Regions from separate parts of the Streptomyces sp. NPDC053048 genome, predicted to be linked through region 2. Evidence: riboswitches for the same ligand, from Rfam matches in the RefSeq annotation. Region 2 holds a riboswitch; the other holds the start of a gene.

Region 1 (15,261 bases), on a different contig from region 2:
CGTCGCTCGTCGCGGTAGCCGCCGGCGGCCGGGTCGACGGCCGCCAGGTACGCGCTCTCGTCGCGGTTCCGGACGGCCGTGCCCCAGCGGTCCAGCAGGCGCTGCACGCCCCGGTCGGCGTTCTCCGTGCGGCCCTCGGGGCCGGGCGGGGCGCCGGAGCCGCAGCCGGTGAGGGCCTGCAGGGCGAGCAGCAGTGCCGCCAGGCCGCACACCGTGCGCCGTCCACTCCGCTGCCTGCCCGTCACGCCCGCATCGTACGAGCCCGGTGGCCGCCGGCCGGGGTCAGGGCACGCTCAGGGGCGGGTGACGGAGGAGATCGGCATCATGTCGGCCGGGTCGTAGCGCACCCGCGCGCCGGGGTAGGGGGCGTGCACGACCTGCCCGTTGCCCACGTACATGCCCACGTGGCTGGCGTCGTCCCGGTAGATCACCAGGTCGCCGGGGCGGGCCTCGGCCAGCGAGACGCGGCGCCCGGCGTTGCGCTGGGCCTGCGAGGTGCGCGGCAGGCCCACCCCGGCCCGCCCGTACGCCCACTGCATCAGCCCCGAGCAGTCGAAGGCACCCGGCCCGGTGGCCCCCCAGGCATAGGGCGAACCGATCGCCTGGCGCACCGCCATGGCGGCGGCGTAGCCCCGGCCGGAGACCTCGGACAGGCGCGGCAGGGCGGGTGCCCGGTACGGGCCGCCGGAGCGCTCTCCGGAGCGGGAGGAGCGCGCGTACTCCTCGCGGTCGGCCTCGGGCAGCGAGTTCAGCAGCCTGCGCGCGGCGGCGAGGCGGCCCTCGACCTCCCGCTTGTGCGCCTCGACGGCCCGCCGGCTGCGCTCCAGCTCGGCCAGCGTGCGGGTGGCCTCCTGCCGCTCCTGGCGCAGTCCGCGCTGCGCCGCCAGCACGGCCCGCAGCTGTTCGGCCTGGCGGCCGGTGATGCGGTCGAGGGTGGAGGCCTTGTCGAGGTAGCCGTCGGGGTCGGAGGACAGCAGCAGCTCCAGGGCGGGGTCCACGGCGCCGTTGCGGTACTGGGCGGTGGCGATCATGCCGAGGTCGGAGCGCATCCGGTTGAGCTTCTCCTGGCCGCGCGCGACCCGGTCGGTGGCCCGTTCCACCCGCTCGCGCAGCGCTCGGGTGCGCTCCCCGGCGGCGTTGTACTTCTCGGTGGCCCGCTCGGCCTGTTCGTAGAGCCGGTCGAGCCGGGACTTCACCGTCCCGGACGCCTCGCTCCCGTCGGCGGGGCCCCCCGGCCTGGCGGTCGCCGGGGCGCTCGTCAGGGCTGCCGCCGCGGTGGCCACGGCGGCCGACAGGACGGTGACCCGGACGCCCCGGCCGGTGCCGGGCTGCTTGGGGCCGGACTGCGAAGGACGGCGATGGAACGCCACTGCGTGCCGCACTCCCTTCCACTGTGCGCGGACCCTGCCGCCTTCGGGTGCGGGCGGACGACAGGCGGGCACCGCGCGCCAGACAGTAGCGGCGCGCTCACCGCCGGTTCAAAGACCGCGCGCGGCGGGAAAACCGACGCCCCGCCCAAGACGCAGGTCACGGGCGGGGCGGGGCATCAAGGCGGCGCGGTGGCGGTTCGCCCGAACGGGGGGTGTGGCGCGCCGCGCAGGCGGTGACCCGCGCGCGCCCGCCTGACGGGCCTCAGGTCCGGGCGAGCCGCTTGAGCAGCAGGGCGGAGGCGACGGGCCGCGCCCCCACCTTGGCGACGCCGTCCGCCACCTCGCGGTCGGTGGAGACCACCACGACCGGGCGGCCCGGCGGCTCGGCCCGCACCAGCTGGCGGATCAGCTCGTCCGCCGTCACCCCGGGCTTGCTGAACAGCACCCGCACCCCGCGCGGCGGGGCCAGCAGCACCGGCGCGGCGAGCTCGGCGCCGTCGAAGACGCAGGTGACCTCGGCGCCGGTCTGCGCGGCCAGCATCGCCAGCCCGCCCAGCAGCCGCAGCCGCTGCTTGTCCAGCGGCATCGTCGGGTAGCCGGTCTTGGTGACGTTGTAGCCGTCGACCACCAGGTGCGCCTGAGGGAGCGCCAGCAGCTGGTCCAGCAGGGCCGGGTCGGTCTCCGACAGGGCGCGCGTGGCGATGTCCTTGGGGGTCATCGTGCCCGGCTGCACCGCGTCCACGGTGTCCGCCGGGTGCATCGAGGCGGGCGGCAGCGCCAGCTCGCGGCGCAGCCCCTGGGCGGCGTCCAGCACCGTGTCCAGCAGCAGTCGCAGCCGCATGTCCTCCACGCTGCGTCCCTCGCGCACCGCCCGGCGGCCCGCCTCCAGCGCGCCCTCGGCCTCCGCCAGCCGCGCCTTGACGCGCCGCACCTCGCCGGAGGCGGCCGCCTTCTCGGCCGCGGCGTCCGCGCGGACGGACTCCAGCTCGGCCTGCGTCCTGCGCAGGGCCGCCTCGCCGCGCCGCACGTCGCTGACCGCGCTGCGCAGCTTGCGCTGCAGCGACTCGGCCTCCTTGCGTGCCGTCTCCAGCTCCGCCCGCAGGCGCTCGGCCTCGGCCCGGGTCTCGTCCTGAGCCGCCGCCAGCCGGGCGCGCAGGCGCCGCAGTTCGCGCTGGGCCTCCTCGCCCGCCCGCTCGGCGCTCGCCCGCTGGGCCTCCTCGCCGGCGGCCGTGACCAGCTTGACCCAGCCGGTGGGGCGCAGCACGAAGGCCATGGCCGCCACGTCCTCCGGGTCCGCGGCCGCGGGCGGCGAACCGGCGTCCAGCGCCTGGGCCAGCTCCGAGCCCGCCTCGCGCAGCCGCGCGGAGATGCGCTGCCGGAAGACGGTGTCGCTCTCCACGGCGGCCGCCATGGCGTTGCCGGCGAACTTGGCCCGGCGGCTCGGGGTGAACCGGGCGTACTGCCTCAGCTGGGCGGGGAGCTCGGCGACGGTCAGGCCGCCGAACGCCTCGGCGACCAGGCCGATGACCCGCCGTCTGATCCCCTCGGGCAGTGGCCGGTCGAGCACCTCGCTGACGCCGTCGTCGGCCCCGCCGGCGTCACCGGCCGCCTCCACGTCGTCCGTGTGCTCCGCCACCGCTTCATCGCTCCCGTTCTTCAGGTAGTACTCGTCGTACTCGCGCCCGGCCGGTCCACCAGCTCGATCTGGTCGACCGCGTTGCACCAGCGGCACCGCACGGACTCGATCGTCTCACTGACGATCTCGCGCTCCTCCACCCTGGGCTCCCCGGCCAGATCGAGGTGGACGAATTCGACGGCCCTGGTCGAACGCGTCACGTCGAAGCGGGTCAGGTTGCCGCACAGCGTGCAGCGCCACCGGGTGCCGGATGCCGGCTGGGGAACGCCCATCGTCTCGTCCGTCCTCACTCGTCTGACAACGTCTGACCGGGAGTGCTCCTGGTAACCCTACGGCCTGCCGGTCGCCGGGCGCGGTGCCCCGGGGTCCGGGGGACGGACCGGCGAGGCACTCTGTGCCGGTTGCGCCCGGTACGCCATGATCTGGCCATGATCAGAACGGCAGGGCGCCCCCGCCGGAACGGTCCCTGGGTGACCTGGACCGTCCTGGCCGTCTGCGGCGTGGTCTTCCTCGCCGGCCCGGCGTCCGGCCTCGTTCCCGTCTACGGCACCGGGCCGGAACTGCTGTCGGCCCAGACCGCCCACTTCGAGCGGTGGGGGGTGGTGCCCAGGGAGCTGTGGCACGGCTCCCTGCCGGCTCTGTTCACTCCGCTGACGGCCCTGTTCGTGCACGGCAACTGGCTGCATCTGCTCGGCAACATGCTCTTCCTCTACGTCTTCGGCGCCATGACCGAGGCACGCATGGGCCGCACCGACTTCGCGCTGTGCTACGTCGTGACCGGATATCTGGCCCTGCTCGGCTACGCGGCCGTGCACGCCCACTCCGGCCGCACGCTCGTGGGTGCGTCCGGAGCCATCTCCGGGGTGCTCGGCGCGTTCCTCTATCTCTTCCCCAGAGCCCGGGTCACCAGCCTCTTCCCGTTCCTCTTCTTCCTGCCGCTGCGCTTCCCCGCCTGGGCCGTACTGTTGTTCTGGTTCGTGCTGCAGTGGCTGGCGACGGGCACCGACGCCGGGCGCCCGGGGGTCGCCTATCTGGCCCACGTCCTGGGCTTCTGCCTCGGCTTCGGCTACGCCTGGGTCAGCCGTGCGCATGCGACTACTGTGTCTTCCCGGGGGACAACCCCCGGACCCCCGGCCGGAACGGCGGGCCGACGGGGCCTCCCGGACCGACGTCGCCGGGGCCTCGGTAGAGTCAAACGCTCAGCCAGGTCCGCAGAAGGAGACAGACCGACGTGATCACTTCGATCGTGCTCATCAAGACCGACGTGGACCGGATCCCCGAGATCGCCGAGAAGATCGCCGCGCTGGAGGGCGTCAGCGAGGTCTACTCCGTCACCGGGGCGCACGACCTGATCGCGATGGTGCGGGTGGCCCGGCACGACGACCTCGCGGACGTCATCCCGGGCCGGATCAGCAAGGTGCCGGGCGTCGCCTCGACCGAGACGCACATCGCCTTCCGCACCTACTCCCAGCACGACCTCGAGGCCGCGTTCGCCATCGGCCTCGACAGCTGACCCGGCCGCCGGCTCAGGCCGAGGTGTCCGGCACGCACCGGCCGTTCTCGGTGCGGTAGCGCCACCGCGCGCCGTTCTCGACCAGCTCGCGCACGGCCCCGGTGAAACGCTCGACGTGCTCGTCGGGGGTGCCCGCCCCGAAGCTGACCCGGATCGCGCCGAGCGAGGGCCCCTCGCCGGGCGCCCCGCACTCGCCTGGGGCGTCCCGCTCACCGCCGAGCAGGGTCCGCACCAGCGGATGGGCGCAGAACAGGCCGTCGCGCACCCCGATGCCGTACTCGGCGGACAGCGCCGCCGCGAAGTGCGAGGTGTTCCAGCCCTCCACGACGAACGAGATGACGCCCACCCGCGGGGCGTCGTCGCCGAACAGCGAGAGCACCCGCACCCCCGGCACCGCCGCCAGCCCCGCGCGCACCCGCTCGACGAGCCGCCGCTCGCGCTCCACCAGCCGCTCGAACCCCGCCTCCTCCAGCGCCCTGCAGGCCGCGGCGATGGCGTAGGCGCCGATGACATTGGGCGAACCGGCCTCGTGACGGGCCTCGCCGGCGTGCCAGTCGACGCCGACCGTGCCGTCCGCGCCCCGCGTCACCGCGCGGCTCGCGCCGCCGCCCGCCAGGTACGGCTCGGCCTCCCGCAGCCAGTCGGCCCGCCCGGCCAGCACCCCGGCGCCGAACGGGGCATACAGCTTGTGCCCGGAGAACGCGACCCAGTCGACGTCCAGCCGGTCGATGTCCACCGGGTGATGCGGCGCCAGCTGCGCGGCGTCCAGCACGATGCGCGCGCCGTGCGCGTGCGCGGCCGCCGCCAGCTCCCTGACGGGCCACAGCTCGCCGGTCACATTGGAGGCACCGGTCACACAGACCAGGGCCGGGCCGTAGGGCTCCCGGTCGGCCAGCGCCCGCTCCAGCGCCTCGACGGCCTCGCGGGGGGAGCGCGGGGCGTCCAGGCAGGTCACCTCGACGTCCGCGCGGCGCTCCCACGGCAGCAGCGCCGCGTGGTGCTCGGTCTCGAAGACGAACACCCGGCAGCCGGCGGGCAGTGCGGCCGCGAGGAGGTTGAGCGAGTCGGTGGTGGAGCGGGTGAAGAGCACCTGGTCGCCCGCCCGGCAGCCGAGGAACCGGGCGACGTCCGCGCGGCTCTTCTCGAACAGGTCCGTGGACAGCTGCGAGAGGTACCCGGCGCCGCGGTGCACGCTGCCGTAGTACGGCGCGTACGCGGCGACGTCGTCCCAGACGCGCTGCAGGGCCGGGGCGCTGGCGGCGTAGTCGAGCGCGGCATAGGTCACCTCCCCGCCGGTGACCAGGGGGACGAGAACGTCCCTGCCCAGAACGGGCAGCGGCGCGGCGGTGGAGATGTCGGTGACGTCGGTGGCAGGGCATGCGGACATGGCGAATTCTCCCGGCGGGAAGCGAAAAGGGTTGGGGAATACCGGAAAACCGGAAAAGGGGCCGTCGGCCCTATCGCATTCGCTGCATCACGGAAGGAGCTCCCTCGGCAACCAGGATCCCTGGCGAGGGATCCGCGCTTGCCGCAGGCCTGACTGCCTGCGGCCCGGTCATCACCCGGGGCACCCCGCCACGGAAGGAGGGTTGCCGGACAGCAGGCCGGGGCCGTATCGCTGTCACTCGTGACCTGGCCAGCATCATGCCACACGATCTTGAATGCACAAGGGCGCGGTCCGCATCGCGGACCGCGCCCTCGCCGCACCGCCGTCGGTGCTCAGGCGTTGCTGGCCGAAACCCACCGCTCGAGCGCCCCGCGCGCCGCACCGGAGTCGATGGACTCCGCCGCGCGCGCCATCTGCGCCCGGATCTGGTCCACCAGCGGCGCGTCCGTCGGTGACAGCGCGACCAGCGCCGCCGCCGAGTTGAGCAGCACCGCGTCCCGCACCGGCCCGGTCTCGCCGGCCAGCACCCGTCGGGCCACGTCCGCGTTGTACGAGGCGTCGGCGCCCCTGAGGGCCTCCACCGGCACCAGGTCGATGCCCACGTCCCGGGGGTCGAAGGCCTCCTCGCGCACCGCGCCGTCCCGGACCACCCACACCCTCGAGGTGGCCGTGGTGGTCAGCTCGTCCAGCCCGTCGTCGCCGCGGAAGACCAGGGCCGAGGAGCCGCGCTCGGCGAGCACCCCGGCCAGGATCGGCGCCATCCGGGCGTCGGCCACACCGGTGGCCTGGGCCCGCACCCGGGCGGGGTTGGTCAGCGGGCCGAGCACGTTGAACGTCGTGCGGATGCCCAGCTCGCGCCGGGCGGGCGCCACATGACGCAGCGCCGGGTGGAACTTGACCGCGAAGCAGAAGGTGATGCCCGCCTCCTCGGCCACCTCCACCACCCGCCGCGGGCTGAGGTCGAGGTTGACGCCCAGCTTCTCCAGGACGTCCGAGGCGCCGCTGGCGGAGGAGGCGGCGCGGTTGCCGTGCTTGACGACCTTGGCGCCGGTGCCGGCGACCACGATCGAGGACATGGTGGAGATGTTGACGGTCCTGGCGTTGTCGCCGCCGGTGCCCACGATGTCCACGCTGGGGCCGGGCACCTCGATGAGGTTGGCGTGCGCGTACATCGTCCGTACCAGGCCGGAGATCTCGGCGACCGTCTCGCCCTTGGCGCGCAGCGCCACCGCGAACCCGGCGATCTGCGCGTCGGTGGCCTCGCCCCGCATGATGCGGTCCATGGCCCAGGCGGTCTCGTCGGCGCCGAGGTCGACCCGGTTGAGCAGTGCCTCCAGTACGCCCGGCCAGGTGTGGGCCACCGAGCGCTCGCCGCCTGCCGGGGTCGCAACGTTCATGGTCCACACTCCTGGTGGTCGGTCCGTGGCGGGACCGCGTACGGGTCCGCTGATTCCCGCTCAAGCCTATCCAGCTCCGGGGACAGCGAAGAGCCCCGTCCAGGGCCTGGACGGGGCTCTCGCCGTGGCGATCAGTGATCAGCGGTAGGGGATCAGTGGTGGCCGTGGCCGCTGGTGATCTCCTGGTACTCCTCCGCGGTGGCCTTGGGGATGTGCGTCCCCTCGCCGTAGAAGCCCTTGGAGAGCTTCACGCGGAGCTTCTGGCCGGCGCCCGCCTTGCGGGCGACACCGTTCTCGTCGACCTCGGGCTCGAGCTCGAGCGGCCGGGGCTGCTCGTGCGCGGTGAGGGTGTGCAGCTGCTCCTGCGAGAGCGGCTCGTGGACCTCGACGAACTCACCGTGCGGCAGGCGCTTGATGATGCCGGACTCGCGTCCGTGCAGCACCTTGTCCTTGTCGCGGCGCTGGAGACCCATGCAGATCCGGCGCGTGGCGATGAAGGTCAGGACCGGGATCACGAAGAAGCCGATGCGGACGAACCAGGTGATGGCGTTGATCGACAGGTGGAAGTGGGTGGCCCACAGGTCGTTTCCACCACCGACGAGCATCACGAAGTACGCGGCGATCCACGCGGCGCCGAACGCGGTGCGCGTCGGGGCGTTGCGCGGGCGGTCCAGCAGGTGGTGCTCCCGCTTGTCGCCGGTGACCCAGGACTCGATGAACGGGTAGACCGCGATCGCGCCCAGGACCAGCGGGAAGATGATCAGCGGGATGAACACGCCCAGGACGAACGTGTGACCCCAGACGTTGATCTCCCAGCCCGGCATCACACGGATGAGGCCCTCGGCGAAGCCCATGTACCAGTCGGGCTGGGCGCCGGTGGAGACCTGGTCCGGCCGGTAGGGGCCGATGGACCAGATCGGGTTGATCGTGGCGATGGCCGCGATGGCCGCGATGACACCGAAGACCAGGAAGAAGAAGCCTCCGGCCTTGGCCATGTAGACCGGCAGCAGCGGCATGCCGACCACGTTCTTGTTCGTCCGGCCGGGGCCGGGGAACTGCGTGTGCTTGTGGTAGAAGACCAGGATCAGGTGCGCCACCAGCAGGCCGAGCATGATGCCCGGCAGCAGCAGGACGTGGATGGAGAAGAACCGCGGCACGAAGTCCGAGCCGGGGAACTCGCCGCCGAAGAGGAACATCGAGATGTACGTGCCGATGATCGGCACGGACAGGATCGCGCCCTCCATGAAGCGGACACCGGTGCCGGAGAGCAGGTCGTCCGGGAGCGAGTAACCGGTGAAGCCGGTGAACATGCCCAGGACGAACAGCAGGAAGCCGAACAGCCAGTTGACCTCACGCGGCTTGCGGAACGCACCGGTGAAGAAGACGCGCATCATGTGCACGAACATGCCCGCGAGGAAGATCAGCGCGGCCCAGTGGTGGATCTGCCGGATGAGCAGACCGCCACGGACGTCGAAGCTGATGTCGAGGGTCGACTTGAACGCCTCGGACATCCGCATGCCCTGCATGGGGACGTACGAGCCGTGGTAGACGACCTCGTTCATGCTCGGGTGGAAGAACAGCGTCAGATACACACCCGTGAGGATGATGATCACGAAGCTGTAGAGGCAGACCTCGCCCAGCATGAAGGACCAGTGGTCCGGGAAGATCTTCCGCATGTTGGCCTTGGCCAGGCTGTAGATGCCCAGCCGGCCGTCGGCCCAGTCGGCGACCCGCTCGCCGGCGGGCGCCTTGCGGCGGCCCGGCGCGGTGGCGCCGGTCGATTGCGTGTTGTTGCTCATCCGCGCTCCCAGAAGGCAGGACCGACGGGCTCAGCGAAGTCGCCCATGGCCTCAAGGTAGCCCTTGTCGTTGACCTTGATCCGCAGCTGCGGCAGGGCGTGACCGGCCGGGCCGAAGACCACCCGGCCGCCGTCGGCGAGGTCGAAGGTGGACTGGTGGCACGGGCACAGCACGTGGTGCGTCTGCTGCTCGTAGAGGCTGATCGGGCAGCCGACGTGCGTGCAGATCTTGGAGAACGCGACGATGCCGTCCGCCGACCAGTCGAGCTCGCGCTTGTCCTTGATGTTCTCCGGCTGGAGCCGGACGATCATCAGGGCCGCCTTGGCGATCTCCTTCTGGAAGTCGTGGTCCTCCTCCTTCATGCCCTCGGGCATGGCGAAGGTGAGGGAGCCGACCGCGATGTCCTCGGGACGCAGCGGCTGCAGCGTGTTCTGGTTGATGAGCATCTTGCCCTCGGACCAGGCGGTCTTGCGGAGCTTGATGCCCGGCAGCGGACCGAGGTCGCGGAGCAGGACCACACCGGAGAGCGGCACCAGGGCCAGCGCGCCGAACATGGTGTTGCGCAGCAGCTTGCGGCGGCCGAAGGTCGACTCCTCCGCGCCCTGCTTGAAGTCGGCCATGACCTTGGCCTTGACCTCGGGCTCGGCCTCGATCGGGTGGCGGTCGTCCGCGTGCTCGACGTCGGACATCAGGGTGCGGGCCCAGTGGACCGCGCCCGCGCCGATGCAGAACAGCGCCACGCCGAGGGTCAGGCCCAGCGCGAAGTTCAGCGCGCTGATGTGACCGATCGGGAAGACGTAGACGATCTTGTCGACCGGCAGCGTCACATAGGCGGCGATGAAGCCGACCGTGGCCAGCATGGACAGCGTGAACAGGAACGCGACCACGCGCTCGGAGCGCTTGGCGGCCCGCTCGTCGATGTCCTGGATGCGGGGCTCGTGCGGCGGGAGGCCCGGGTCGGCGAACGGGTCGCCGGCGGTCGCTGCTACGACACCCTCGTGCGCGTCGCCCTGCTTGCTCGGCAGGGTCTCTTCTGGAATGTCTTGGCTACTCATGACTTCTTGGCCTTGGCGGTGTGGGCGGCGACCCAGATGGCGACGGCGATCAGCGCGCCCAGGCCGAAGATCCACGCGAACAGACCCTCACTGACCGGGCCGAGCCCGCCCAGTTCGAGGCCACCCGGGCTCTCCGCCTTGCTGCTGTTGACCGTGTCGAGGTACGCGATGACGTCCTTCTTGTTCTGCTCCGACATGGTGGTGTCGGGGAACGAGGGCATGTTCTGCGGGCCGGTCTGCATGGCCTCGTAGATGTGCTTGGGGTTGACGTCCTCGAGGTCAGGGGCGTACTTGCCGTTCGAGAGCGCGCCGCCCTTGCCGGTGAAGTTGTGGCACTGGGCGCAGTTCGTACGGAAGAGCTCCCCGCCCTTGGCGATGTCGGCGCCCTCGGGGCTGTACTGGCTCTTGGTCGGGACCGAGGGGCCCGCGCCCAGGGAGGCGATGTACGCGGCGAGCTGGTCGATCTCGGCCTGCGTGTAGATGGCCTTCTTGCGGGGCGCCTGGGCGCCCTGCTGCTGCAGCGGCATGCGGCCGGTGGCGACCTGGAAGTCGACGGCGGCGGAACCCACGCCGACCAGGCTCGGCCCGTCGGTGGTGCCCTGACCGCCGGTGCCGTGGCAGCTTGCGCAACCCACGGAGTAGAGCTTCTTGCCCTCCTCGATGGCGAGGGACTGGGCGGTGTCATCGGCCTTGGCCGTGTCCGCCGGCGCGAACGCGGCGTACAGCCCCCCAGTTACCGCCAGCGCGAAGAGTAGGACGACGACCGCCGCCAGCGGATGGCGTCGTCGTGCGGAGAGCTTTTTCACGGATTACCCCGGTGTCAGGATCTTCTGCGTCGATCTGGACTGATTGGTCCGGTGCGGACAGGACCGATTACTTGATCAAGTAGATCGTGGCGAAGAGGCCGATCCACACCACGTCGACGAAGTGCCAGTAGTAGGACACGACGATGGCCGCTGTGGCCTGGTGGTGGGTGAACCTCTTGGCCGCGTACGTCCTGCCCAGGACCAGCAGGAAGGCGATGAGACCGCCCGTCACGTGCAGGCCGTGGAAGCCGGTCGTCAGGTAGAACACCGAGCCGTACGGGTCGGAGGAGAGCGAGAGGCCCTCGTGCTTGACCAGATCGGTGTATTCGAAGACCTGGCCGCCGATGAAGATGGCACCCATCACGAACGTGACCACGAACCACATGCGCAGCTTCTTCACGTCGCCGCGCTCGGCGGCGAAGACGCCGAGCTGGCAGGTGAGGGAGGAGAGCACCAGGATCGTGGTGTTGGCGGCCGAGAAGGGAAGGTTCAGCGCGGACGCCATTTCCTTCCAGTGCTCGGCACCGGTCACCGATCGCAGGGTGAAGTACATCGCGAAGAGGGCCGCGAAGAACATCAGCTCGGAACTCAGCCAGATGATGGTTCCGACGCTGGTGAGGTTCGGTCGATTGACCGACGGGTGTGCGTGCCCGGTATCTGTTGCTGTTGCAGTCGCCACGACCGACATTATGTCGGTCGCTTATCTCGCGCTCACTCCGGGGGGTGCCGTTCGGTGTGTCAAGACGGTATGCCCTGCTCGTACGGCCCATTGGGAGCGTCCCCCAAAGGAAGGAAGGGCCGCTTCCGGGGCCGTCCGGGCCCTGCCGAACCCTCCTCGTGGACCATGCTCGCGGAGTAGCATCCGCCGCAACGACGCCACCTGCCCACGAGCATGGAGGAACGATGCAGCCGACCGCCACGGTGCTGGTCTACAGCGACGACGCGAGCACGCGCGAGCAGGTGCGGCTGGCCGCCGGACGGCGCCCCGCATCCGACGTCCCACCGGTGGAGTACCTGGAGTGCGCGACCCTGCCCGCCGTGCTGAGGACCCTCGAGGAGCACCGGGTGGACGTGTGCGTCCTGGACGGCGAGACGGCGCCCGCGGGCGGCATGGGGGTGTGCCGGCAGCTGAAGGACGAGGTGTTCCGCTGCCCGCCCGTGCTGCTGCTCATGGGCCGTCCGCAGGACGCCTGGCTGGCCACCTGGAGCCGGGCGGACGCGGCCGTCACCCATCCGCTGGACCCGGTGGCGTTCGCCGAGGCGCTGGCCGGGCTGCTGCGCGAACGCCTGGGCGTGGACGCCTGAGGCCCGGTTCCGGGGGCGCGCCTAGAGACGGGGCCGCAGCCGGGCCACGTCGGCGGGGCTCGTCCCCTCGCGCTTGCCGGCCGTCAGGGCGCTGCCCTCGCGCCACTGCTTCCACGGCATGTTCCAGTCGCCGAAGCCGTTGTCGAAGGGCGTCATGGTGGCGCCGGCGCTGCCGACGACCTTGACGACGTCGCCGACGCGGACGTTGTCGTAGAACCACTTGGCGTTGGCGGTGCTCATGCCCGTGCAGCCGTGGCTGACGTTGTCGGCCCCCTGGGAGCCCTCGGACCAGGGGGCGGCGTGCACGTATTCGCCGCTCCACGTGACCCGGGTGGCCCAGTAGACGGGCAGGTCGTAGGAGTCCTCGCTGCCTTCCGCGATGCCGATGCTGGTGCCGCGCATGCGTACGAAGGATTCCCGTCCGAGGATCACCTTGACCCCGTTGCGGGTGGCGTAGCCGGGCTTGCCGGTGGTCACGGGGATGGTGCGCAGGGTCTGGCCGTTCTTCGTGACGGTCATGTAGTGGCCGGCGGCGTCGGTGACGGCCTCCACGCGGTCGCCGATGGTCAGCCGTACGGGCTTGGAGGGGCCCCCGTAGAGCGCGCCGCCGACCTTGATGCCGTCCAGGTTGGCGCGCACGTCGATCGTGGTGTGGGCGGGCCAGTAGTCCTGCGGGCGGTAGTGCAGGGTGCGGTTGTCGACCCAGTGCCAGGAGCCCTGGACGGCGGGGACGGACTCGACGCGCAGGGTGCGTTCGACGACGGCGCGCGCGGCGGGGTCCTGGACGGGTTCGCTCAGTTCGGCGGTGACGGGCTGTCCGACGCCGTAGGTGCCGTTCTGCGGGCCGAAGGCGACCCTGAGCAGCCGGTCCGCCGGGCTGGTGTCGAAGCCGATCGTACGGCGCCCCTGGGCCCCGTCCTCGTCCTCGGTGCTGACGCGCACGGTGTAGTGGGCGCCGGCGGCGAGCGCGCCGGTGCTGCGCCAGCGCGATCCGTCGGGGGCCAGCTCACCCTTGACGTACCGTCCGGCGGCGTCGGTGGCGGTGACGTCGGTGATCCGGTCGCCGCCGGAGGCCTCGACCTCCAGCGGCTTGCCCGGGTCGGCCTTGCGGCCCTCGTGGGCGCCCGCGAGCCTGACCTGTCCGGTGGCGTCGTAGGGCGGGTCGGCCAGCGGATCGGACGAGCCGCCGCAGGCGGACGCCCCCAGCGCCAGGGAGACCAGCAGCAGGGCGCAGCGGGGCGCCGTGCGGCTTCGCGGTGTGTGACCCATGGTCACACAATAGGAATAATCCGGGCATATGGCTCCCGGTGGGCCCGCAAACGGGTGGTGGGCCCGGCGGACGGGTGACGCCGGGCGGGCGGCGGGCACCGGAAATGCGACGGGCCCCGCACACCGTGAGGTGTGCGGGGCCCGGAGCGTTCGGCCGGCGAGACCTACTGGTTCTGGTTCTCGCCGCGGTAGAACTCGAACACCCAGCCGAAGAGGCCGACCAGGATGACCGGGGCGGAGAAGTACATCAGCCACCAGCCGAAGCAGATGCTCATGAAGGCGAGCGCGCCACCGACGGCCAGGGACAGCGGCTGCCAGCTGTGCGGGGCGAAGAAGCCCAGCTCACCGGCGTCGTCCGCGACGTCCGCGTTCTTGTCGTCCTGGGCGCCGGCGTCCACCCGGCGCGCGGTGAACGCCAGGTAGTAGCCGACCATGATGCACAGGCCGAAGGCCATGAAGAGGGCCGTCGTGCCGACGACCTCCTTCGACCACACGCCATAGACGATCGCCATGGCGAGGATGAAGACGGCGAGCCAGATGAACATCCGGCCTTGGATCTTCACTTGCCGGCCTCCTTGCCACCCGCGAGGGCCTTGTCGGCGATGAGGCTCTCCTCGAGCTCGAGAGCCGTGATCTCCGGGTGGTGGAGGTCGAACGCCGGGGATTCGGAACGGATGCGCGGCAGCGTGAGGAAGTTGTGCCGCGGCGGCGGGCAGGAGGTCGCCCACTCCAGCGAGCGGCCGTAGCCCCACGGGTCGTCGACCTCGACCTTCTTGCCGTACTTGGCGGTCTTCCAGACGTTGTAGAAGAACGGCAGGATCGACAGGCCCAGCAGGAACGAGCTGATGGTCGAGATGGTGTTCAGCGTGGTGAAGCCGTCGGCGGCGAGGTAGTCCGCGTAACGACGCGGCATGCCCTCGGCACCCAGCCAGTGCTGCACCAGGAACGTGCCGTGGAAGCCAACGAACAGCGTCCAGAAGGTGATCTTGCCCAGGCGCTCGTCCAGCATCTTGCCCGTGAACTTCGGCCACCAGAAGTGGAAGCCGGAGAACATCGCGAACACCACGGTGCCGAAGATGACGTAGTGGAAGTGCGCGACCACGAAGTACGAGTCGGAGACGTGGAAGTCCATCGGGGGCGAGGCCAGGATGACGCCGGTCAGACCACCGAAGGTGAAGGTGATCAGGAAGCCGACGGCCCACAGCATCGGGGTCTCGAAGGACAGCGAGCCCTTCCACATGGTGCCGATCCAGTTGAAGAACTTCACACCGGTCGGGACCGCGATCAGGAAGGTCATGAAGGAGAAGAACGGCAGCAGTACACCACCGGTGACGTACATGTGGTGCGCCCACACCGTCACCGAGAGACCGGCGATCGAAATCGTCGCGGCGATCAGGCCCCAGTAACCGAACATCGGCTTCCGGGAGAACACCGGAATGACCTCGGAAATGATGCCGAAGAACGGCAGGGCGATGATGTACACCTCGGGGTGGCCGAAGAACCAGAAGAGGTGCTGCCACAGCAGTGCGCCGCCATTGGCCGCGTCGAAGATGTGCGAACCGAATTTACGGTCCGCCTCCAGCGCGAACAGCGCGGCCGCCAGCACCGGGAAGGCCAGCAGGACCAGGACACCGGTCAGCAGGACGTTCCAGGTGAAGATCGGCATGCGGAACATCGTCATGCCGGGCGCGCGCATGCAGATGATCGTGGTGATGAAGTTGACC
Region 2 (15,261 bases):
GGGCTGGTGGAGGGGCTGGCGGAGAAGACCGGCTGAGACACCCCCTAGAGCGCCCCCAGCTGGTCCAGGAACCACCTTGCCGGAGGCAGCGCCGTCGCCGCGGCCGCCAGGCGCTTCGTCCGCTCCTCCCGCTCGCCCGGGTCCATCAGCAGGGCGATGTGCAGCGCCCGCGCCGTGGCCTCCACGTCGTAGGGGTTGATCAGGATCGCCTCGTCGCCCAGCTCGGCCGCCGCGCCCGCCTCCCGCGACAGCACCAGCGCGCAGCCGTGGTCGGAGACGACGGGGATCTCCTTGGCGACCAGGTTCATGCCGTCGCGGATCGGGTTGACCAGCGCCACGTCCGCCAGCCGGTAGGCGGCCAGGGACCGGGGGAAGTCGTCCTCCATCTGCAGGGCCACCGGCTGCCAGTCCGCCGTGCCGTACGTGGAGTTGATCTCCTCGGCGAGCCGGGCGACCTCGGCCATGTAGTCGCGGTAGACCGGCAGATCCTGCCGCGAGGGATAGGCGAAGGCGATGTGCACGACCTTGCCGCGCCACTGCGGGCGGTCCTCCAGCAGCCGCTGGTAGGCGCGCAGACCGCGGACGATGTTCTTCGACAGCTCGGTGCGGTCGACCCGCACGATCGTCCGGCGGCCCGGCCCGATCTGCCGCCGTAGCGCCGCCAGCCGCTCCTCGACGTCCGGGCGGTGCGCGCGCTCGCGCAGGAAGTCCGCGTCCGCGCCCAGCCCGTGCACGCCCAGCCGGGTCTCGCGCCCCTCGAAGAGCACCCGCGTCGCCACCCCGTCCTCGCGCACCACCTCCGCGCCGGGCAGCACCCGCTCGCAGCACGCGGCGAACGCCTCCGCCCAGCGCCTGGTCAGGAACGCCGCCCGGTCGCCGCCCAGCACACCCCGCAGCACCTGCTCGGCCACGTCGTCCGGCAGCAGCCGGTAGTAGTCCGGCGGCGCCCAGGGGGTGTGCGAGAAGTGCCCGATCCGCAGATCCGGGCGGCGCACGCGCAACAGGCCCGGCACCAGGGTCAGGTGGTAGTCCTGCACCAGCACACAGGCACCGGGGGCCGCCTCCTCGGCGATCGCGTCCGCGAAAGCGGTGTTGTACGCCTCGTACGCCGCCCACTGCGCCCGGAAGTCCGCGTCGAAGGACGGCTCCAGCGGGGTCTGCCAGAGCAGGTGGTGCACGAACCACAGCACCGAGTTGGCCACCCCGTTGTACGCGGCGGCGAACGTCCGCTCGTCGATGTCCAGCATCCGCACCCGGTGGCCGCCGGTGTCGGCCGCGTCGAGTCTTCGGCCCGCGCGCCGGGCCGCCGCCCGGTCGCCGTCGCCCAGCGCGGCGCACACCCACACCGCACCCGCGTCCAGGCCTATGGCGCTCAGCCCCGAGACCAGCCCGCCGCCGCCCCGCCCCGGCACGAGCGAGCCGTCCGCGCCCCGCCGGTACGAGACGGGGCCCCGGTTCGAGGCCACGACGATCGGCGCGGGGGCGAGGCCCGGCGCGGTGTCCGTGTGCTCAACGACCATGACGCCAGCCTTGCCCCCGGAAGAACCGCTCAAACGTACGCTTACGCGGCATGCCGCTGCGCGTACTCCGGTATGTCCGCCATCGGAGGCCGCTCCTCCGTGTCCACCGCGTACGTACGCGGCACAAACCCCTCCGCCGTGCGCTCGAACTGGGTCAGCACCGGACGCACCAGATGGCCGCGGGCCAGCCGGAGCTGCGCCGTGCGGTAGATCGCAGCCGCCATCCGGCCCAGCGCCCGGCCGTCCTGGTGCCGGTGCCTGCGCACCCCCACGTCCACCTGGGCGAGCGCGTCCAGGCCCACCGTGTGCAGCGCGTCCACCAGCAGGCCCAGCTCGACGCCGTACCCCACCGGGAACGGCAGCCGCTCCAGCAGCTCGCGGCGGGCCGCGTACTCGCCGCCCAACGGCTGCACGAAGCCCGCCAGTTGCGGCCAGTGCAGGTTGAGCAGCGGCCGGGCCACCAGCTCCGTCACCCGCCCGCCCTGGCCCGGCGCCTCGCCGAGCGGGCGGTCGTACATCGCCTTGACGAAGTGCACGTCCGGATCGGTCAGCAGCGGACCGACGATCCCCGACACGAACGCGGGCGAGAAGTCCCTGAGGTCCGCGTCCACGAAGCACACGACGTCACCGCTCGTCGCCAGCAGCGACCGCCACAGCACCTCGCCCTTGCCCGGCAGCGCCGGCAGCCGGGGCAGGATCTCGTCACGGTGCACCACACGGGCCCCGGCCGCCGCGGCGACCTCGGCGGTGCGGTCCGTGGAACCGGAGTCCAGCACCACCAGCTCGTCCACCAGCGGCACGGCGTCCGACATCAGCTCGCGGCGGATCGTCGCCACGATGTCGCCGACCGTCGCCTCCTCGTCGAGCGCCGGCAGGACGACGCTGACGGTCAGGCCGGTCGCGGCCTTCGCGTCGAGCAGCTGGTCGAGCGGACGGTCGGCTGCGGACCAGGATCGCCGGGCCAGCCAGCGCTCCACCTCTTCCAGCACCTGTACGACTCCTTGCATCGGCATGTGCGGGCCCGTATCGGCTCGCATCGGTTCTCTCGCTTGTATCGCGTGTATCAGCGCGCCCTGTGACGCGTCTCGCGGTGCGGACGGCCCTCCAACTCGGCCACCCCTTCCGTTACAGTCTTGAACAACGCGGACAGCCGTCGCATGTCGGGGTCGTCGCGCGAACAAACGCCTGGGCCATGCCCAGCGCCATACCGCTCATCCAGAGGGGCAGAGGGACACGGCCCGTTGAAGCCCCGGCAACCCTCCAGCCGGTCTCGGTCATCAGACGCGAGGCTCCCGGCGGGGAAGGTGCCAATTCCGTCTCGTGGCGAGGTTCGCCGCGAGGAAGATGAGGAGAAAGGGCCTCGCCTCCATGGCTGTCCAAGCCGTTGAAAGTCGTACCTCCCCCGTCGGCGGAGCCGACTCGAAAACATCAGCCTCCGGCGCCTTCGGCCCCGCCGTCGCGCTCTCCTGCCGCGAGTGCGGCGAGCGCTTCGACCTCGGCCCCGTCTTCGCCTGCGCCTCCTGCTTCGGCCCGCTCGAGGTCGCCTACGAGCTCCCGGCCGGCGGGCCCCGCGCAGCGGCGGAACTGCGCGCCCGGATCGAGGCCGGCCCGCCGAACATCTGGCGCTACGCGCCGCTGCTGCCCGTCCCCGCCGACGTCGCCGACCGGCCCGGCCTCAACCCCGGCTTCACCCAGCTCGTCAAGGCCGACAACCTCGCCGCCGAACTGGGCGTGACCGGCGGGCTGTACATCAAGGACGACTCCGGCAACCCCACGCACTCCTTCAAGGACCGCGTCGTCGCCATCGCCGTCGAGGCCGCCCGCACCTTCGGCTTCACCACCCTGTCCTGCTCGTCGACCGGCAACCTCGCGGGGGCCGTCGGCGCGGCCGCGGCCCGTGCCGGGTTCGCGTCCTGCGTCTTCATCCCGCACGACCTGGAGGCGGGCAAGGTCGTCATGGCCGCCGTCTACGGCGGCGACCTCGTCGGCATCGAGGGCACCTACGACGACGTCAACCGCTTCTGCTCCGAGCTCATCGGCGACCCGCTCGGCGAGGGCTGGGGCTTCGTCAACGTCAACCTGCGCCCCTACTACGGGGAGGGCTCGAAGACCCTGGCGTACGAGATCTGCGAACAGCTGGGCTGGCGGCTGCCGGACCAGATCGTGGTGCCGGTCGCGTCGGGATCACAGCTGACGAAGATCGACAAGGGGCTCAAGGAGCTCATCGCGCTGGGCCTGGTCGAGGACCGCCCGTACCGGATCTTCGGCGCCCAGGCGGAGGGCTGCTCGCCGGTCTCCCGCGCGTACAAGGACGGCCACGACGTGGTCCGGCCGGTGAAGCCGGACACGATCGCCAAGTCCCTCGCCATCGGCAACCCCGCGGACGGTCCGTACGTGCTCGACATCGCCCGGCGCACGGGCGGCGCCGTCGAGGACGTCGACGACGAGCGGATCGTGGACGCGATCAAGCTGCTCGCCCGCACCGAGGGGATCTTCGCGGAGACGGCGGGCGGGGTCACGGTGGGCGTGACGCGCAAGCTGCTGGAGAGCGGGGTGCTCGATCCTTCGCTGACCACCGTCGTGCTCAACACGGGGGACGGGCTCAAGACGCTCGACGCCGTCGCGGCCGGGCCCACGGCGACCATCCGGCCGTCGCTGGAGGCGTTCCGCGCCGCCGGGCTCGCCGGCCGCTGACGTCCGCGGGCCCACAGCATTCCTTCTTTCTCTTCCGCCTCTTCCGCTTCCCGAAGGGTGACTCCACCATGAGCGTTTCCGTTCGCATTCCCACCATCCTGCGCACCTACACCAATGGGCAGGCCGAGGTCTCCGCCGAGGGGGGCACCCTGCAGGAGGTCATCGCCTCGCTCGAGGCGAACCACCCGGGCATCGCCGCCCGCGTCCTCGACGACGCCGGGAAGCTGCGGCGGTTCGTCAACGTGTACGTCAACGACGACGACGTGCGCTTCGAGGGCGGGCTGGCCGCGGCCACGCCCGACGGGGCCGGCGTGTCGATCATTCCCGCGGTCGCCGGCGGCTGACCGGACGCCGATCAATGGCCTGAGGCTTTCTCAGGGTTCCTGCAGATTTCCCCGGAATCGCTCCGCCCGTAAAACGGACGGGGCGATTCCGCCTGTTGAGCCGCGATACAGTTGAGGCGTTCCCCCGCCGGTGTCACCACCGAACGCATATGAGAACCCGTCAAGTTGTGCGCGAAACACCTGCGCGATTTGTCGGGTTGGTTGCGTTATGCCCGGTCCGACTTGCCCGGGAAGCTGCGGAAATCGGTACGAATAACCGATCGGCCGCACCTGGAATTCTCGTCCGAGTGACCTGTTGCAGACGGCATCCGTGCAGATACATTCAGCCGCGGTCGACGCGTTCCGGCGCACACCTCCAACCTGTCTGGGGGTGAGGTCTGACCCGGGTCCGCGAAGTGCGGTCCTGTGCAAGGGCCAGTAATAGGGGAGTTAGGCATGGCTCAGGGCACCGTCAAGTGGTTCAACGCGGAGAAGGGGTACGGCTTCATCGCGGTCGACGGTGGTGCGGATGTTTTCGTCCACTACAGCGCGATTCAGATGGACGGCTACCGCACCCTCGAGGAGGGGCAGCGAGTCGAGTTCGAGATCTCGCAGGGCCAGAAGGGGCCGCAGGCGGACATGGTGAGGCTGGCCGCCGGCTGATCGCGACGCATCGACCCGGCTATACGGCTGCCGAGGGGTCCGCACCTTCCGACCAGAAGGTGCGGGCCCCTCGCGCGTGCGCCCGTGCGTGTCGCGTGTCGCGTGCATGCGCGGGCGCAAAGCTGGGCAGGACGTGGGATGTCCCGAGTCGCTTGCGCCCCCAGCCAACGCTGGGAGGTGCCCCCGCTGCCACCTTGGGTTGAGTCGACGTGGACCGCTTGCACTCGGGTGGGTCGAGTGCTAATCATTGGGCTTAGCACTCTCCTGGTGAGAGTGACAGATTTGGACCGTCGGTGAGGTCTGCGAGCCAAGCGGGGCAAGGAACCGCGGGGCGACCGGGCCGTCCGTCGCGGGCGCCAGCGCGGTCCGGAGCAGTCTCCACCCCGTCCTGGGAGGACCACTTCACATGGCCAAGATCATCGCGTTCGACGAGGAGGCACGGCGCGGTCTCGAGCGCGGGATGAACCAGCTCGCCGACGCCGTCAAGGTCACCCTTGGCCCCAAGGGCCGCAACGTCGTCCTCGAGAAGAAGTGGGGCGCCCCCACGATCACCAACGATGGTGTCTCCATCGCCAAGGAGATCGAGCTCGAGGACCCGTACGAGAAGATCGGCGCCGAGCTGGTCAAGGAGGTCGCGAAGAAGACGGACGACGTCGCCGGTGACGGCACGACGACCGCGACCGTCCTCGCCCAGGCGCTGGTCCGCGAGGGTCTGCGCAACGTGGCCGCCGGTGCCAACCCGATGGCGCTGAAGCGCGGCATCGAGAAGGCCGTCGAGGCCGTCTCCGCCGCCCTGCTCGAGCAGGCCAAGGACGTGGAGACCAAGGAGCAGATCGCCTCCACCGCCTCCATCTCCGCCGCCGACACCCAGATCGGCGAGCTCATCGCCGAGGCCATGGACAAGGTCGGCAAGGAAGGCGTCATCACCGTCGAGGAGTCCCAGACCTTCGGTCTGGAGCTGGAGCTCACCGAGGGTATGCGCTTCGACAAGGGCTACATCTCGGCGTACTTCGCCACCGACATGGAGCGTATGGAGGCGTCCCTGGACGACCCGTACATCCTGATCGTCAACTCCAAGGTCGGCTCGGTCAAGGACCTGCTGCCGCTCCTGGAGAAGGTCATGCAGTCCGGCAAGCCGCTGCTGATCATCGCCGAGGACGTCGAGGGCGAGGCCCTGTCCACGCTGGTCGTCAACAAGATCCGCGGCACCTTCAAGTCCGTCGCCGTCAAGGCCCCGGGCTTCGGCGACCGCCGCAAGGCCATGCTGGGCGACATCGCCATCCTCACCGGTGGCACGGTCATCTCCGAGGAGGTCGGCCTCAAGCTGGAGAACGCCGGTCTCGACCTGCTCGGCCGCGCCCGCAAGGTCGTCATCACCAAGGACGAGACGACCATCGTCGACGGTGCCGGTGACAGCGACCAGGTCCAGGGCCGCGTCAACCAGATCCGCGCCGAGATCGAGAACAGCGACTCCGACTACGACCGCGAGAAGCTGCAGGAGCGCCTGGCGAAGCTGGCCGGCGGCGTGGCCGTCATCAAGGCCGGTGCCGCCACCGAGGTCGAGCTCAAGGAGCGCAAGCACCGCATCGAGGACGCCGTCCGCAACGCGAAGGCTGCCGTCGAGGAGGGCATCGTCGCCGGTGGTGGCGTGGCCCTGCTGCAGGCCTCCTCGGTCTTCGAGAAGCTCGAGCTCGAGGGTGACGAGGCCACCGGTGCCGCCGCTGTGAAGCTGGCCCTGGAGGCCCCGCTCAAGCAGATCGCCGTCAACGGTGGTCTCGAGGGCGGCGTCGTCGTGGAGAAGGTCCGCAACCTCTCCGTGGGCCACGGCCTGAACGCCGCGACCGGCGAGTACGTCGACATGATCGCCGAGGGCATCATCGACCCGGCGAAGGTCACCCGCTCCGCCCTGCAGAACGCCGCGTCCATCGCCGCGCTCTTCCTGACCACCGAGGCCGTCATCGCCGACAAGCCGGAGAAGGCCGCCGCGGCCGCTCCGGGCGGCATGCCCGGCGGTGAGATGGACTTCTGATCCGTCGCTCCCAACGGATCGCTGTTCCCGCCGTTCACCACGGCACCGAGGGCGGCACCCCCACCGGGGTGCCGCCCTCGGGCGTTGTGTCACCGTGAGCGACGGCAGCCCGCTTTCGCCCCCCGGCCGGTAGACTGAGGAGTTTCGCGCGAGGGTTCGGCCGGGCCCGGTAGTGGAGGTATGAGTGACCTGCTTGATCGTCCAGAGCGACAAGACCCTGCTGCTGGAGGTGGACCACGAGCAGGCGGACGCGTGCCGCCGTGCGATCGCGCCGTTCGCCGAGCTGGAGCGGGCGCCCGAGCACATCCACACCTACCGGGTGACCCCGCTGGGACTGTGGAACGCGCGGGCCGCCGGGCACGACGCCGAGCAGGTCGTCGACGCGCTCGTCAGCCACTCCCGCTACCCCGTCCCGCACGCGCTGCTCGTCGACATCGCCGAGACCATGGCCCGCTACGGGCGGCTCAGGCTGATCAAGCACCCCACGCACGGGCTGGTCCTGGAGACCACCGACCGGCCGGTGCTGGAGGAGATCCTGCGCTCCAAGAAGATCCAGCCGCTGGTCGGCGCCCGCATCGACCCCGACACCGTGGCCGTGCACCCCTCCGAGCGCGGCCAGATCAAGCAGACCCTGCTCAAGCTGGGCTGGCCGGCCGAGGACCTCGCCGGGTACGTGGACGGCGAGGCGCACCCCATCGAGCTGCGCGAGGACGGCTGGGCGCTGCGCCCGTACCAGAAGCAGGCCGTCGACGGGTTCTGGCACGGCGGCTCCGGCGTGGTCGTCCTGCCGTGCGGCGCGGGCAAGACGCTCGTCGGCGCGGGCGCCATGGCGCAGGCCAAGGCGACCACGCTGATCCTGGTCACCAACACCGTCTCCGCGCGGCAGTGGAAGCACGAGCTGGTGAAGCGGACCTCGCTGACCGAGGACGAGATCGGCGAGTACAGCGGCACGCGGAAGGAGATCCGCCCGGTCACCATCGCCACCTACCAGGTGCTGACGACCAAGCGGAAGGGCATCTACCCGCACCTGGAGCTGTTCGACTCCCGCGACTGGGGCCTGGTCGTCTACGACGAGGTGCACCTGCTGCCCGCGCCCGTCTTCAAGTTCACCGCCGACCTGCAGGCGCGGCGGCGGCTGGGCCTGACCGCGACGCTCGTGCGTGAGGACGGCCGGGAGTCGGACGTCTTCTCCCTCATCGGCCCCAAGCGCTTCGACGCGCCCTGGAAGGAGATCGAGGCGCAGGGCTACATCGCCCCGGCCGACTGCGTCGAGGTCCGGGTGAACCTGACCGACTCCGAGCGGCTGGCGTACGCGACGGCCGAGACGGAGGAGAAGTACCGCTACTGCTCGACGACCGCCACCAAGCGGAAGGTCACCGAGGCGCTGGTCGCCAAGCACCGGGGCGAGCAGACGCTGGTCATCGGCCAGTACATCGACCAGCTGGACGAGCTGGGCGAGCACCTGGACGCGCCCGTCATCAAGGGCGAGACGACCAACGCGCAGCGCGAGAAGCTCTTCGACGCCTTCCGGGCGGGCGAGATCTCGGTGCTGGTGGTCTCCAAGGTCGCCAACTTCTCCATCGACCTGCCGGAGGCGACGGTCGCCATCCAGGTGTCGGGCACGTTCGGCTCGCGCCAGGAGGAGGCGCAGCGGCTGGGCCGGGTGCTGCGGCCGAAGGCCGACGGGCACGAGGCGCGCTTCTACTCGGTCGTCGCCCGCGACACGGTGGACCAGGACTTCGCGGCACACCGCCAGCGCTTCCTGGCCGAGCAGGGGTACGCGTACCGGATCGTGGACGCGGACGAGCTGCTGGCGGGGGAGGGGGCGTAAGGGGCCGGGCCCCGCGCCCGTTCTCAGGCCTTGCGCTTGTCGGCGTACTCGCCGAGGACGACGACGCTGACGGCCGCGCCGGCGAAGGCCTTGATGGCGCGCAGGGCCGTGCTCAGGGGTGAGGCTGCGGGGGTGGTGTCGGGGGTGACGGTCGCTGTGGTCATGTGTTCCATGATGGTCTGCGCGCCCGCCCCGGGCATCGGCCTGCCGGTGTAAACGCGCGGGGGCGGGCGTACGACCCGAGGATCATGGCGTGCCCTACGGAAGGTGGACGCCGACCCCGAGACCCCCTGGGGGCACCGGCGAAATCCGTTCGCGCCGCCACCGCCCCGCTGACTAGACTCGCCCCTTCCCGCCGCCTCCCGCCACGCATACGGGAGCGCCGCCGTCCGGTCGGAAACCGGCGGCTTCCGCTCGTTCCGCCGTACGCCTGGAGGCCCCGCCGTGCCCGCGCCACACGTGACCAACGCGAACGATCCCCTCGAGCGCGAGCGCGCCCACCTCACCTCGTCCCGTGCCGCCCTGCGTGCCATGCGGGCCGACGTCGAGGCCCTCGACATCAAGGACGTCACCGCCAACTGGGTCAACGCCGCCGTCCTCGAGCGGCAGATCGAGGACCGCATCACCGCCCTCGCCGACCTCGCGCACACCCCGCTGTTCTTCGGCCGCCTCGACTATCTGCACGCTCCCGGCGGGGAGTTGGCGGAGGGCGCGGAGGACGAGAGGTTCTACATCGGGCGCCGGCACGTCCACGACGCCGCCGGCGACCCCATGGTCATCGACTGGCGGGCGCCCGTCTCGCAGCCGTTCTACCGGGCCTCGAAGAAGGAGCCGATGGGGGTCGGGCTGCGGCGCCGCTTCGGCTACACCGGCGGTGAGCTGACCGCCTACGAGGACGAGGACCTCACCGACGCCTCCGGCGGCGAGCACGCGAGCAGGCTGCTGCAGAGCGAGATCGAGCGGCCGCGCGTGGGCCCGATGCGGGACATCGTCGCCACGATCCAGCCCGAGCAGGACGAGATCGTGCGCGCCGGGATCGGCGGCACGGTGTGTGTGCAGGGCGCCCCCGGGACGGGCAAGACGGCGGTCGGCCTGCACCGGGTCGCCTATCTGCTCTACGCCCACCGCGATCGGCTGGCCCGCACCGGCACGCTCGTCATCGGACCCAACCGGTCCTTCCTGCACTACATCGAGCAAGTACTGCCCGCCCTGGGCGAGTTGAACGTGGCCCAGGCGACCGTCGACGACCTGGTCGCGCACGTGGAGGTGCGCGGCACGGACTCCGCCGCGGCCGCCCGGATCAAGGGCGACGCCCGCATGGCCGAGGTGCTGCGGCGCGCGGTGCGGTCGGGAGTGACGATGCCGGTGGAGCCGGTGGTCGTGGTGCGCGGCGCGCGGCGCTGGCGGGTGCCGGCGTACGAGATCGAGGAGATGGTGCGGGAGTTGCTCGAGCGCGACATCCGCTACGGCGCGGCGCGCGAGGCGCTGCCGCAGCGGATCGCGCACGCGGTGCTCGTACGGATGGAGGAGGCCGGCGAGGCCCCCGACGACCGGGTGCAGGACGCGGTCGCGCGCAACGCGGCCGTGAAGGCGGCGGTCAAGTCCCTCTGGCCGGCCGTCGATCCGATCAGGCTGGTGCTGCGGCTGCTGTCGGACGCGGAGTTCCTGGCGGAGCACGCCGACGGGGTGCTGTCGGAGGAGGAGCAGGGGGAGATCCTCTGGGTGCGGCCGGCCCGTAGCCCGCGGACCGCCAAGTGGTCCGCTGCGGACGCGGTGTTGATCGACGAGGCCGCCGACCTCGTGGCGCGTACGCCCTCGCTGGGCCATGTGGTGCTCGACGAGGCGCAGGACCTGTCGCCCATGCAGTACCGGGCGGTGGGTCGGCGCTGCACGACCGGTTCGGCGACGATCCTGGGCGACCTCGCGCAGGGCACGACACCGTGGGCGACCGGGAGCTGGGCGGAGGCCCTCACCCACCTGGGCAAGCAGGACGCGCGCGTGGAGGAACTGACGCAGGGCTTCCGGGTGCCGCGCGAGGTGATCGCGTACGCGTCGCGGCTGCTGCCGCACATCGCGCCGGGGCTGGCGGCGGCCACGTCGGTGCGGGAGTCGCGGGGCGACTTCGAGGTGCGACGGGTGGGTGGTGCCGGCGGGGCGGACGCGGCCGTGGTGAATGCGGCCGTCGTGGACGCGTGCCGGGAGGCACTGCGGCGGGAGGGGTCGGTCGGACTGATCGCGGCGGACGACCGGATTCCGGAGCTGGGGGAGGCGCTGGGGGCGGCGGGCCTGCCGTACCTCGCGCCGGGCGAGGAGACGTCGGCGGGGGCGCGGCTGACGCTGGTGCCGGCGTCGCTGGCGAAGGGCCTGGAGTACGACTATGTGGTGCTGGACGAGCCGGGGGCGGTGGTGGCGGGGGAGCCGGATGAGCGGACCGGGTTGCGGAGGCTGTACGTGGCGCTGACGCGGGCGGTGTCGGGGCTGGTGGTGGTGCACGCGTTGCCGTTGCCGTTGCCGCTGCGCTGAGCGGGGCCGTGTTCGGGGGGCGGGGCCGTGTGCCGGGTGTGGGCTTGTGCGGGTGCGGGTGCGGGTGCGGGTGCGGGTGCGGGTTCGGGTGCGGGTGCGGGTGCGTTGTAGGGCGGGGCCGGGTCGGTCTGGGCCGGGCCCTTCTGGGGCTGGATTATTTACGGCCCCCCTCCTGCGTAGAGGTGGGCCGGAAGGTCGCCGCAAATAACCCTTACGCCCCTGCCAGGGCCCGTCCCAGCCCGCCCCGGCCCCTCCCGTCGCCTGCCACCTGCCGGCCGGTGGGTGGGGGCCGGCCATGGCTGGGCTCCCCTCCCGCCGGTTCGCCGACTGCCGGGCCGGTGCCCCGCCGGGTGGGTAGGGGAGGTGGGGTTGGGCTTGCCCCTGCCGCAAGTCCGCCGGCTGCCGGGCCGGCCTCCGCCGGGGTGAGTGGGGGAGGGGCTTGCCCGTGCCGCCGGTTCGCCGGCTGCCGGGCCGGCCACCGCCGGGGTGAGTGGGGGAGGCGGGGGTGGGGTCTCCCTTACGCCGGTTCGCCGGCTGCGGGCCGCCGGTTTCCCGCCGGGGTGGATGGGGGAGACGGGGTGGTCTTGGCCTCCGCCGGTTCGCCAACTGTCGGGCCGGTGCCCAGTCGGGTGGGGTGGGGTGCCCCTGCCGCCGGTTTGTGGGCAGTCGTTCCGCTGGGCTGGGGGTACCTCCCAGCGGTAGCGGGGAGCGGGTGCCACCCGCCGGGCCGTACCCGGGACCGAGCCGTACCCGGGGGCCCGGGGTGTGCACCCATCGACCAGGGCAAGGGGCCGACGACGGGAGGGGGCCGGGGGTGGAGGAGGGTGTTCCGGAATGCTGCCGGATATTTGTGGGCCCAAGTTCCGGGCACTCAATGCGTGAGACGGCCACGGGCCCGTAAATATCCGATTCCGGAATACCCTCCGGAGCCCCCGGCCCCCGCACCCACCACAACCCGCACCCGAAAGTCCCGGCCTCAGCCGTCCAGCGCCTCGCGCCACCCCCGCACCGCCGTCGCGTCCACCCGCCCGTCCCACCCCGACGGCCGCGCCGCCCCTCCGATGTGGAACGCCGTGATGCCCGCCTCGCGCAGCACCGGCACATGCTTCAGCCTCAGCCCGCCCCCCACCAGGATGCGCGGCTCGTACCCCGGCTCGTCCCCCCGCGCGGCCTCGCCGCACAGCGTGGCGAGGCCGTCGTCGACCCCAGAGGCCGAGCCGGCCGTGAGGTACGTGTCCAGCCCCGGCTGGTCGGCCAGCTGTTTGCGGACGGCGTCGCGGTCGGCCGCATGGTCGAGGGCCCGGTGGAACGTCCACCGGGCGTCCGGGCCGACGGCGTCGGCGAGGGCGGTGACGGCGGCCAGGTCGGCCCGGCCGTCGTCGGTGAGGAAGCCCAGGACGAACTCCCGCGCCCCCTCCGCCCGCAGCGCCCGCGCCCGCTCGCACAGCGCGGTGAGCGCGGCGGCGCCGCCCGCCGCGAAGCCGTCCGTGGCGCGCAGCATCACCCGTACGGGGATGGTGACGGCGTCGCGCACGGCGGTGAACGTGGCGAGGTCCGGGGTGAGGCCGTCGGAGGCCATGTCGCTGACCAGTTCGAGCCGGTCCGCACCCCCGGCCTCCGCCGCCACCGCGTCCTCGGGACCGAGCGCGATCACCTCAAGAATTGGTCTAGACATGTAGTAAAGCCTGCCACACCCGCAGCCCGCGTATAAAGCCGTACTCCACAATTGACCCATGACAGTCACGCCCGAGCACCTCCGCGCCCGCTGGCAGCAGACCGTCGACCAGGTGCGCGTCACCTCCGAACCGGACCCCGGCCCGTACGCCGACGAGCTGCTCGGCCGGTGGTCGGAGCCGCACCGCCGCTATCACACCGTCGCCCACCTCGCCGCCGTCCTGGGCCACCTCGACGCGCTGGCCGCGCACGCCGACGACATCGAGAACGTCCGCCTCGCCGCCTGGTTCCACGACGCCGTCTACCGCCCCGACCGCTCGGAGAACGAGGAGCGCTCCGCCCACCTGGCCGAGCGCGCCCTGCCCGAGCTGGGCGTGGACCGGGCCCGTACCGCCGAGGTCGCCCGGCTGGTGCGGCTCACCGTCACCCACGACCCCGACGCCGGTGACCGCGACGGCGAGACGCTGTGCGACGCCGACCTGGCCGTGCTCGGCGGCACGCCGCAGGAGTACGCGGCCTACGCGGCCGCCGTCCGCGAGGAGTACGCCTTCGTGCCCGACGACGCCTTCCGCGAGGGGCGCGCCGGGGTGCTGCGGCAGCTGCTGGGGCTGCCGCGCCTGTTCCGCACGCCGCTCGGCCACGACCGCTGGGAACTGCTCGCCCGCCGCAACCTCGCCACCGAGCTGGACCTTCTCACCCGCTGAGACGGCGCCGGGCGGCGGGGAATAGCCCCGTTGGTGATCTTGCTGGCTATGGGTATGCCGTCAGCACCCCCCACCCGTACGTCCATGCCCGTCGCCGTCTACGTCCTGGGCCTCTCCGTCTTCGCCCTCGGCACCTCCGAATTCATGCTGTCGGGGCTGCTGCAGCCCCTCGCCCGCGACATGGGCGTCTCCATACCCCAGGCCGGACTGCTGGTGTCCGCCTTCGCGATCGGCATGGTGGTCGGCGCGCCCGTGCTCGCCGCGGCGACGCTGCGGCTGCCGCGGCGTACGACGCTCGTGGCGCTGCTGGCCGTCTTCGGGCTCGGCCAGGTGGCTGGGGCGCTCGCGCCCTCGTACGGGGTGCTGTTCGCCTCCCGGGTGGTGAGCGCACTGGCGTGCGCCGGCTTCTGGGCCGTGGGCGCGGCCGTGGCCGTCTCGCTCGTGCCGGTGGGCGCGCGGGCGCGCGCCATGGCCGTGATGATCGGCGGGCTGTCGATCGCCAACATCGCGGGCGTGCCGGCCGGCGCGTTCCTGGGCCAGCACGCCGGCTGGCGGGCCGCGTTCTGGGCGGTGGCCGGACTGTCGGCGCTGGGACTGGTGGGCGTGCTGCTGCTCGTACCCGCCACCGCCTCGCCCACCGGCGAGGACGCGCCGCGGCTGCGCAAGGAGCTGACCATCTACCGCGACCGGCAGGTCTGGCTCGCGCTGGTCACCACCGCGCTGAACGCCGCCGCCGTCTTCTGCCTCTTCTCCTACCTCGCACCGCTGCTGACCGACACCGCCGGGCTGAAGGAGAGCTGGGTGCCCAGCGTGCTCGGCCTCTTCGGCGTGGGCGCGCTGATCGGTACGACCATCGGCGGACGCATCGCCGACGCGCACCTGTTCGGGACGATGTACCTGGGCATCGCGGCATCCACCGTCGTCCTCGCCCTGCTCGCGGTGACCGCGCACCTGGCGGCCGCGGCCGTGGTGCTGGCGGTGCTGCTGGGCGTGACGGCCTTCATGACGGCCCCCGCGCTCAACGCGCGCATGTTCAACGTCGCGGGCGCCGCGCCCACGCTGGCCGGGGCCACCACGACCGCCGCGTTCAACATCGGCAACACCCTCGGCCCGTGGCTCGGCGGCCTGGTCATCGCCGCCGGCTGGGGCTACCCGGCGGTGGCCTGGCTGGCCGCGGCGCTCGCCGCCCTGGCCGTGGGCACGACGGCCGTCGCCTCGCGTCTGCACCACGGTGCCTCGCGCGTCGTGGCCCGGTCCGCGGACGGGCTCGCCGATGCGTCCGCCGACAAGGCCGTCGATG

What was found. A riboswitch is a leader RNA that binds a small molecule or an ion and turns the genes downstream of it on or off. The one in region 2 is predicted to bind S-adenosylmethionine.
Region 1: another riboswitch for S-adenosylmethionine. It lies ahead of ACIG36_RS03740 (aminotransferase class V-fold PLP-dependent enzyme); the one in region 2 lies ahead of thrC (threonine synthase).

Annotation. Positions count from the first base shown of each region.
Region 1 is NZ_JBITZS010000001.1:754,994-770,254, reverse strand. Features, by position in the region: gene ACIG36_RS03770 (hypothetical protein) at 1-245, opposite strand, end outside; gene ACIG36_RS03765 (NlpC/P60 family protein) at 294-1,370, opposite strand; gene ACIG36_RS03760 (NYN domain-containing protein) at 1,633-3,006, opposite strand; gene ACIG36_RS03755 (hypothetical protein) at 3,027-3,278, opposite strand; gene ACIG36_RS03750 (rhomboid family intramembrane serine protease) at 3,435-4,241, shown strand; gene ACIG36_RS03745 (Lrp/AsnC family transcriptional regulator) at 4,238-4,519, shown strand; gene ACIG36_RS03740 (aminotransferase class V-fold PLP-dependent enzyme) at 4,533-5,906, opposite strand; SAM riboswitch class IV at 6,036-6,152, opposite strand; gene trpD (anthranilate phosphoribosyltransferase) at 6,239-7,303, opposite strand; gene ACIG36_RS03730 (cytochrome bc complex cytochrome b subunit) at 7,456-9,102, opposite strand; gene ACIG36_RS03725 (Rieske 2Fe-2S domain-containing protein) at 9,099-10,157, opposite strand; gene ACIG36_RS03720 (c-type cytochrome) at 10,154-10,963, opposite strand; gene ACIG36_RS03715 (heme-copper oxidase subunit III) at 11,031-11,651, opposite strand; gene ACIG36_RS03710 (hypothetical protein) at 11,867-12,268, shown strand; gene ACIG36_RS03705 (Ig-like domain-containing protein) at 12,290-13,537, opposite strand; gene ACIG36_RS03700 (cytochrome c oxidase subunit 4) at 13,702-14,100, opposite strand; gene ctaD (cytochrome c oxidase subunit I) at 14,097-15,261, opposite strand, start outside.
Region 2 is NZ_JBITZS010000009.1:259,286-274,546, reverse strand. Features, by position in the region: gene otsB (trehalose-phosphatase) at 1-36, shown strand, start outside; gene ACIG36_RS24975 (trehalose-6-phosphate synthase) at 45-1,520, opposite strand; gene ACIG36_RS24970 (glucosyl-3-phosphoglycerate synthase) at 1,562-2,509, opposite strand; SAM riboswitch class I at 2,729-2,871, shown strand; gene thrC (threonine synthase) at 2,889-4,214, shown strand; gene ACIG36_RS24960 (MoaD/ThiS family protein) at 4,283-4,558, shown strand; gene ACIG36_RS24955 (cold-shock protein) at 4,994-5,200, shown strand; gene groL (chaperonin GroEL) at 5,607-7,229, shown strand; gene ACIG36_RS24945 (DNA repair helicase XPB) at 7,414-9,060, shown strand; gene ACIG36_RS24940 (hypothetical protein) at 9,084-9,224, opposite strand; gene ACIG36_RS24935 (HelD family protein) at 9,505-11,583, shown strand; gene ACIG36_RS24930 (copper homeostasis protein CutC) at 12,560-13,258, opposite strand; gene ACIG36_RS24925 (hypothetical protein) at 13,317-13,961, shown strand; gene ACIG36_RS24920 (Cmx/CmrA family chloramphenicol efflux MFS transporter) at 14,046-15,261, shown strand, end outside.